Regions from separate parts of the Nonomuraea sp. NPDC050643 genome, predicted to be linked through region 1. Evidence: riboswitches for the same ligand, from Rfam matches in the RefSeq annotation. Region 1 holds a riboswitch; the other holds the start of a gene.
What was found. A riboswitch is a leader RNA that binds a small molecule or an ion and turns the genes downstream of it on or off. The one in region 1 is predicted to bind glycine.

Region 1 (4,406 bases):
TGCATTCCGGAGACGAGGTGCAGATCGGCAAGTTCCGCCTCGTCTTCCTGATGCGAGGCAACTCCGGCGTATGACTTCTCAGGCCGCGCGGTCCCACATGAGCATCGGGGAGGTGCTCGCGCTCCTGCAGGGCGAGTTCCCCGATGTGACGATCTCCAAGATCCGGTTCCTGGAGGGGGAGGGGCTCATCGAGCCCGAGCGCAGCCCCTCCGGCTACCGCAAGTTCACCCACCTGCACGTGGAGCAACTGCGCTTCATCCTCACCGAGCAGCGCGACCACTACCTGCCGCTGCGGGTGATCAAGGACAGGATGGCGGAGAGCTTCGGCCGGCCGCGTGCCCTCGGGCACCAGCCCCAGGAGATCAGGCTCAGCCGGGCCGAGCTGCTCGAGGCGGCGGAGATCGACGATGAGACGCTCTGCGAGCTGGAGGACTACGGCCTGCTCGCCGCCGTGGCCAGGCGCTACGACGAGGAGGCGCTCAAGGTGGCGCGGACCGTCGGCGCCCTGGCCCGCTTCGGCCTGCACGCCCGCCATCTGCGGGCGGTGAAGGCGGCGGCCGAGCGCGAGTGCGGGCTGGTCGAGCAGACCGTCGCGCCCATACTCAAACGGCGTGCCCCCGGGGCCATCGGCGAGGCCGACGAGGTGGCCAGGGAATTGTCCACGCTCCTGCTCGACCTGCACGCATCCCTTGTACGCACGGGCGTGCGGTCGGTCCTGGGGCGTTGAGACCCCACCCGGCTGGGAGGCGGAGGCACATTCGAGGCCCGGCGGGTGTTACGTTGAATTGCAGAAGCCAGTCAGCAGACAGAAGCCAGTCAGCGTAAGCGACGAGCCAAAAGCTGTGCCGGGTGACCGGTCAGGAATACGGAGCAGCCCGTGTTGCAGATGGAGGTCGTGGGCGTACGAGTTGAAATGCCCACAAATCAGCCGATCGTCTTGCTCAAGGAGGCACACGGGGAGCGGTTCCTGCCTATATGGATTGGCATGACCGAAGCGACGGCGATCGCCCTGGCCCAGGCGGAGGAGCCCCCGCCGAGGCCGCTCACCCATGACCTCTTCCGCGACGTGCTGAGCGCCCTGGGCGTCGGCCTGCGGGCGGTCAACATCGTCGCCCTGCGCGACGGCATCTTCTTCGCCGACCTGGTGTTCTCCAACGGGGTCGAGGTGAGCGCGCGGCCCTCCGACTCCATCGCGCTCGCCCTGCGCACCGGGGCGCGCATCTTCGCCAGCGAGGAGGTCGTCCAGGAGGCCGGAGTGATCATCCCGGACGACCAGGAGGACGAGGTGGAGAAGTTCAGGGAGTTCCTTGACACGATCACTCCCGAGGACTTCGGCAGGGCGGGGTAGGTATTTCAGTGCATTTACGCTTCACGACGCGCCGAGCCGGATCGTTGACTGAGCATGGTCACGGTCCTACGGTGCAAGTGAAACCCGTGGTCGCCCTTTTACGAACCCCCAGATCAGGCCGCGGGATGAGAGAAAGCCGGAGGTCCGCGTGGCGGTCAGCAGCGGCGAGGGAAAGACGGCCGGCCAGGAAGATCCGGTTCGGCGCGAGAGCGCGCGCCAGCGTGCCGGAGAGCAGGGCCTGCTCTTCGACGAGAGGCCGGCGGCGTTGCCGGGCGACATCGGATACCGCGGGCCGACGGCCTGCGCGGCGGCCGGCATCACCTACAGGCAGCTCGACTACTGGGCGCGCACGGGCCTGGTGGAGCCCACGATAAGAGCCGCGCACGGCTCGGGCTCCCAGCGGCTCTACAGCTTCCGCGACATCCTGGTGCTGAAAGTCGTCAAGCGGCTCCTCGACACCGGGGTGTCACTGCAGCAGATCCGCACGGCCGTGCAGCACCTGCGTGATCGCGGGGTCGCCGACCTCGCGCAGATCACGCTCATGAGCGACGGCGTCAGCGTCTACGAGTGCACCTCGGCCGACGAGGTGATCGACCTGCTCCAGGGCGGCCAGGGCGTGTTCGGCATCGCGCTCGGCCGGGTCTGGCGCGAGGTTGAGGGCTCCCTCGCGGAGCTGCCGGGGGAACGCGCGGCGGTCGAGGACACCGTCCCGGCCGACCATCCCGCTGACGAGCTGGCCCAGCGGCGACGCGCACGCCGTTCGAGCTAGTGTCCGGCTCAAGGCCGGCTGGTGAACCCGCGCGGTGGGCCGCCTCGACGCGGCTCACCGGAGCAATCGTAGTAATCTAGGACAGCAAGGCTGACGACCCCGTGCGGGAGAGTCCCCGGGCCTTGGGTCCCGGGGCGCCGAAGGAGCAACCCTCCCCGGAATCTCTCAGGCATCCTGTACCGCTCGGGTGAGGCAACTCTGGAAAGCAGGTGCGCCCGCCAGGCGTACCTCACCGACGGTGCAAGCCCCTTCGGGGGTGAAGCTCTCAGGTCGCGGTCACGCCGCGCTGACAGAGGGGGAGATCCGGCACTCGCCCGCGCCCTGGCGCCGGTCTCCATCGCCTCAGGAGGCACTGTCCATGACAGATCTGTCAGCTCCGCCGTTCTCTGCCAGGCACATCGGCCCCTCAGAGCCCGAGCAGCTGCGCATGCTCGAGGCCGTCGGCTTCGAATCCGTGGCGGACCTGGTGGCGGTGGCCGTCCCCGAGGCCATCAGGGCCAAGGACCGGCTCAAGCTGCCCGCCGCGATCGGCGAGGCCGAGGCCATCGCCGAGCTGCGCGCCCTGGCCGGACGTAACCGGGTGCTCACCTCGATGATCGGCCTGGGCTACTACGACACCGTCACGCCCGCGGTCATCCGCCGCAACCTGCTGGAGAACCCGGGCTGGTACACCGCGTACACGCCGTACCAGCCGGAGATCTCGCAGGGGCGCCTGGAGGCGCTGCTGAACTTCCAGACGGTCGTCTCCGACCTCACCGGGCTGCCCGTCGCCGGCGCGTCGCTGCTCGACGAGGCCACGGCCGCCGCCGAGGCCATGACGCTGGCCCGCCGGGCCGGCAAGTCCAAGAGCGACGTGTTCGTGGTGGACACCGAGGCGCTGCCCCAGACCAAGACCGTGCTGGCCACCCGGGCCGAGCCGCTCGGCATCACGCTGGTCGAGCACTCCCTGGAGGGCGAGCTGCCCGAGTGCTTCGGCGTGCTGGTGCAGTATCCGGGCGCGTCCGGGCGGCTGCGGGACTTCCGCGCCGTCGCCGCGGCCGCCCACGAGGCGGGCGCGCTGGTCGTGGCCGCCGCCGACCTGCTGGCCCTGACGCTGCTCGCCGCCCCGGCCGACCTGGGCGCCGACATCGCGATCGGTTCCTCGCAGCGGTTCGGGGTGCCGTTCGGGTTCGGCGGGCCGCACGCGGCCTACATGTCCGTACGCGAGGGGCTCCAGCGCCAGCTTCCCGGCCGCCTGGTGGGCGTGTCGGTGGACGCCGACGGCGACCCCGCCTACCGCCTGGCCCTGCAGACCCGCGAGCAGCACATCCGCCGCGAGAAGGCCACCAGCAACATCTGCACCGCCCAGGTGCTGCTCGCCGTCATCGCCGGCATGTACGCCGTCTACCACGGCCCCGAGGGCCTGCGCGGCATCGCCCACCGCGTGCACCGCTACGCCTCCGCCCTGGCCGAAGGGCTTCGCGGCGCGGGCGTGGAGGTCGTGCACGGCGAGTTCTTCGACACCGTGCTGGCCCGCGTGCCCGGCCGGGCCGCCTCGATCGTGGCCGCCGCCGCCGAGCGGGGCGTCAACCTCTGGCAGGTGGACGACGACCACGTCTCGGTCTCCTGCGACGAGAAGACCGGCGCCGCCGAGGTCGCCAAGGTCTGGGACGCCTTCGGGGCCGCCGGCGCCGAGGTCGACATCGAGGGGGCCGCCGACGCGCTGCCCGGTTCGCTGCTGCGGGAGAGCGCGTACCTGACCCACCCGGTCTTCCACGGCCACCGCTCCGAGACGGCGATGCTGCGTTACCTGCGCAGGCTGCAGGACAAGGACATCGCGCTCGACCGCTCCATGATCCCGCTCGGCTCCTGCACGATGAAGCTCAACGCGAGCACCGAGATGGAGCCGATCACCTGGCCCGAGTTCGCCGCGATCCACCCGTACGCCCCCGACGACCAGTCCGAGGGCTACCGCGAGCTGATCGGCACGCTGGAGGGCTGGCTGGCAGAGGTGACCGGCTACGACGCGGTCTCCATCCAGCCGAACGCCGGCTCCCAGGGCGAGTTCGCCGGGCTGCTGGCCATCCGCGCCTACCACCGCGCGAACGGCCATGGCGAGCGCGACGTCTGCCTCATCCCGTCCTCGGCCCACGGCACGAACGCCGCCAGCGCCGTCATGGCCGGCATGCGGGTCGTGGTCGTGGCCTGCGACACCGACGGGAACGTGGACCTGGCCGACCTCGACGCCAAGATCGAAAAGCACCGCGACGCGCTGGCCGCGATCATGGTGACGTACCCGTCCACGCACGG
Region 2 (4,406 bases), on a different contig from region 1:
TGTTGGAGGCCACCGCGTTCCGTTCGATGCACGGGATCTGGACCAGGCCGCCGATCGGGTCGCAGGTCAGGCCCAGGTTGTGCTCGATGCCGATCTCCGCGGCGTTCTCCACCTGCTCGGGGGTGCCGCCGAGGACCTCCGTGAGCGCGGCCGAGGCCATGGAGCAGGCCGAGCCGACCTCGCCCTGGCAGCCCACCTCGGCGCCCGAGATGGAGGCGTTCTCCTTGAACAGGACGCCGATCGCGCCGGCCGTCAGGAGGAAGCGGACCACGCCCTCGTCGTCGGCGTGCGGGACGAAGCGGGTGTAGTAGGTCAGGACGGCCGGGATGATGCCGGCGGCGCCGTTGGTGGGGGCCGTGACGACGCGGCCGCCCGCGGCGTTCTCCTCGTTGACCGCCAGGGCGAACAGGGCCACCCAGTCCATGACCTGCAGCGGATCCTTCTCGGCCGACTCCGACTGGAGGCGGCGGTGGAGCTGGTTGGCGCGGCGCTTGACCTTGAGGCCGCCGGGCAGGACGCCCTCCTTGGCGATGCCGCGGCGGACGCAGTCGGACATGACCTGCCACAGGTGCAGCAGGCCCGCGCGGATCTCCTGCTCGGTGCGGCCGAAGGCCTGCTCGTTCTCGAGCATGAGCGCGGAGATCGACAGGCCCGTGTTCAGGCAGTGCTTGAGCAGCTCTTCGCCGGTGGTGAAGGGGTAGGGCAGGACGGTGTCGTCCGGTTTGATGCGGTCGGCGCCGGTGGCCTTCTCGTCCACGACGAAACCGCCGCCGACCGAGAAGTAGACCTTCTCCCTCAGCTTCTCGCCCGAGGCCTCGTACGCGGTGAAGCGCATGCCGTTCGGGTGCTCGGGCAGCGAGATCTTGCGTTCGAAGACGAGGTCGTCGCCCACGACGAAGGGGATCTCGTGGCTGCCGTACAGCTTGACCGTGCCCGACTCGCGCATCTCGGCCAGCCGGCCGTCGATGCCGTCCACGTCCACCAGCTCGGGCTTCTCGCCGGACAGGCCGAGCAGGACCGCCTTGTCGCTGCCGTGGCCCTTGCCGGTCAGGCCGAGTGAGCCGTAGAGGATGGCCTCGACGCGGGTCACACGCTCGAGCAGGCCGTCCTCGTGCAGGCCACGGGCGAACCGGTGCGCGGCCGCCATGGGGCCTCCCGTGTGGGAGCTGGACGGGCCGATGCCGATCTTGAAGAGGTCGAAGACGCTGATCGCCATTGATGTGCGCCCTTCATGAAGGCCGGGGCCCACGTCGGGGCCCCGGTGGAATGGGTCAGGAGTCGCTGCCCGAGGTGAGCGCCGTGTACTCCTCGGGCGACAGCAGGTCCTCGGGGTCGCCCTCGACGCGAACCTTGAACATCCAGCCGTCGCCGTACGGGTCGCTGTTGGCCAGGCCCGGGTCGTCCACGATGGCCTGGTTCACCTCGACGATCTCGCCGCCGACCGGGGTGTAGATCTCGTTCACCGACTTGGTGGACTCCACCTCGCCGATCGAGTCTCCCGCCTCGACGCTCGCACCGACCTCGGGAAGCTGCACGTAGACGACATCACCAAGCTGCTCGGCGGCGAAGGCCGTGATGCCGATGGTCACGGTGAGGCCGTCGTCGAGGCCGGCCACCCACTCGTGCTCCTTGGTGTAGCTCAGGTCGTCAGGGATGTTGCTCACTTGTTCCTCCTGTAAAAGGGCAGCTCTACCAGGTCCGTAGGTTCTTGGCTGCCCCGGATGTCCACAGCCAGGCCTGTTTCGGCGCCGGTGTCGACGTAGGCCATCGCGATGGGCTTTCCCAGGGTCTGGGAGGGCGCTCCGCTGGTGACCTCGCCGACGACGACGCCGTCTTTGGTGACCGGGTAACCGTGGCGCGGCACCCGGCGGCCCCGCGCGACCAGGCCGACGAGCCGGCGCCGGGGCGGGTCGTCCTTGACCGCCTCGAGCGCAGACCTGCCGACGAAGTCGCCGGGCTTGTCGAATTTCACCACCCTGCCCAGCCCCGCGTCGAACGGGGTGAGCTCCGCGCTCAGTTCGTTGCCGTACAGCGGCATGCCGGCCTCGAGCCTGAGCGTGTCGCGGCTGGACAGACCCGCGGGCCTGAGCCCGTGCGGCTCGCCCGCCGCCATGAGCGCGTGCCAGAGCGGCACCGCGTCCTGGTTGGCGACGAACAGCTCGAATCCGTCCTCGCCGGTGTAGCCGGTACGGGCGATCAGCGCCTGACGCCCGTCGACCAGGCCCGGCAGGCCCGCGTAGTACTTGAGGCCGGCGAGGTCGGCGTCGGTGAGCGTGGCCAGGATCTCCTGGGAGCGCGGGCCCTGGACGGCGATGAGGGCGTACTGGTCAGAGCGGTCCTCGACCACCGCGTCATACGACTTAACGCGATTTTTCAGCTCATCGCCGACCTTTTCATAGTTCGACGCGTTCGCGACGACCATGAACTCCTCGTCCGCCAGCCGGTAGACGATGAGGTCGTCCAGCACCCCGCCGCGCTCGTCCACGATCATCGTGTACCGGGCCCGCCCGGGTGCCAGCGCCGACAGGTGGCCGACCAGCGCGTAGTCGAGCGCCTGCCCGGCCTGGGGGCCGGTCAGGAAGATCTCGCCCATGTGCGAGAGGTCGAACAGCCCGGCCGTCTCGCGGACGGCCTTGTGCTCCGCGGACTCGCTCCCGTACCGGAGCGGCATGAGCCAGCCCGCGAAGTCGGTGAGCGTGGCGCCGAGGCTCTCGTGAACGTCTCGTAGCGGTGTCGGTCGGGACATTTGTCGCACCTCAGGACAGGATTGGATGCCAGCATCCTCCCCCTCTGTCATCGATGCCTGAGAGCTTCGCCCGAGTTTTGCCGGACTTTCACCTTCGGCGAGGCCCACAGGCCTGCTTTCCAGAGGTCACCTCGTCCGTGCGGTCCTTTGCCTTGAGAGGTTTGCGGGGAGGGCTTGCTCCTTCAGGGACCCTGACCGGCTGTCAGGGTGCTCTCCCGCACGGTTTCGCCGGTGATGTCCGTCAGCCTAGTGCTGTCATGGGGGTGTTGTCGCGTTCTGATCTCCGGTGAACCGCCCCGGGTGTCCGTGACGTCACAAAGGTATGCGCCGACTCACCGGTCTCATCGCGACCGCCGCCCTGGTCTCCTGCGGTACGCAGGAGCCCGCCGCTCCCACGCCGGCCCGCTACGAGGCCAGTCTGACCGTGCTCGAAGGCGGCGGGCACGGCCCGCAGTTGTGCTCGGCCGTCCAGGAGTCGCTCCCGCCGCAGTGCGGTGGCCCCGACGTCGCCGGGTGGGACTGGAGCAAGGTGGAGCACGAGTCGCTGAACGGGGTGAAATGGGGGTCGTACCGGGTCGTCGGCACGTGGGACGGCGCCCGGCTGACCCTCACCGAGCCGCCCGGCGCGCCCGTCAAGGCGGCCCCGCCCGCCGACGAGGACCCGTTCGCGAGCCCGTGCCCCGCCCCCGAGGGCGGCTGGCGGCCCGTCGATCCGGCCAGGACGACCGAGCGCACCATGCAGAAGGCGATGGACCGGGCCAGGACGGCGAAGGAGTTCGCGGGCGCCTGGATCGACCGGCTCGGACCGGAGCCGGACCCGGCCACGGAGGAGCCCGTCGACGCGCGCCGTTACGTCCTCAACCTGAAGTTCACCGGCGACCTGTCCGGCCGGGAGGCGTGGATCCGTGAGGTCTGGGGCGGCGCGCTGTGCCTGAGCGGGGCCGAGCGCACCGAGGCCGAGCTGCACGCCATCCAGCGGAAGGTCGAGGACGAGCTGGGCGACGGGATGTTCGCCACCACGCCGGACACGATGACGAACCAGGTGAGCGTGGGGGTGTGGGTGGCCACCGACGACCTGCGGCGCAGGCTGGAGGACGAGCACGGGGCGGGCGCCGTGGTGCTCGACGGCCTGCTCAAACCGGTCGGCGGGTGAGCGCCGGTCAGCAGGCCCCGACGAGCGCCTCGAAGAGGGCGTGGTCCTCGGCCGCCTCCGGATGCCACTGCACCGCCATCGCGAACCCCTTCGAGTCGAGCTCCACGGCCTCGATCGTGCCGTCCTCGGCCGTGGCCGTCGCCGTGAGGCCCGGCGCGAGGCGGTCGATGGCCTGGTGGTGGTAGTGCGGGACCGTCACCGGGTCCTCCCCGAGTGCCTTCGCCAGGCGGCTGCCGGGCGCCGGGAACACCGGCAGGGGCCCGAACCGGCCGGGCCCGGGGCAGTGGCCCGTGTGCCCGACCACGTCGGGAAGGTGCTGGTGGAGGCTGCCGCCCAGGGCCACGTTGAGCACCTGGAGACCACGGCACACGCCCAGGAACGGGACGCCGCGGTCGAGGGCCGTGGTGAGCAGCTCGAACTCGGCCTCGTCCCGGAACCGCCGGACGTAGCCGGTGTGCTGCCCCGGATCCTGGCCGTACCTGGACGGGTCGATGTCGCCGCCACCGG

Region 2: linked by a shared signal. The riboswitch ahead of gcvT (glycine cleavage system aminomethyltransferase GcvT) and the one ahead of gcvP (aminomethyl-transferring glycine dehydrogenase) in region 1 are both predicted to bind glycine.

What each region holds. Positions count from the first base shown of each region.
Region 1 is NZ_JBFAIM010000019.1:66,875-71,280, reverse strand. Features, by position in the region: gene AB0I15_RS26080 (FHA domain-containing protein) at 1-74, shown strand, start outside; gene AB0I15_RS26075 (MerR family transcriptional regulator) at 98-727, shown strand; gene AB0I15_RS26070 (bifunctional nuclease family protein) at 878-1,348, shown strand; gene AB0I15_RS26065 (MerR family transcriptional regulator) at 1,497-2,117, shown strand; glycine riboswitch at 2,212-2,309, shown strand; gene gcvP (aminomethyl-transferring glycine dehydrogenase) at 2,476-4,406, shown strand, end outside.
Region 2 is NZ_JBFAIM010000002.1:217,493-221,898, reverse strand. Features, by position in the region: gene AB0I15_RS03235 (L-serine ammonia-lyase) at 1-1,216, opposite strand, end outside; gene gcvH (glycine cleavage system protein GcvH) at 1,272-1,664, opposite strand; gene gcvT (glycine cleavage system aminomethyltransferase GcvT) at 1,661-2,746, opposite strand; glycine riboswitch at 2,877-2,974, opposite strand; gene AB0I15_RS03220 (hypothetical protein) at 3,069-3,899, shown strand; gene AB0I15_RS03215 (gamma-glutamyl-gamma-aminobutyrate hydrolase family protein) at 3,907-4,406, opposite strand, start outside.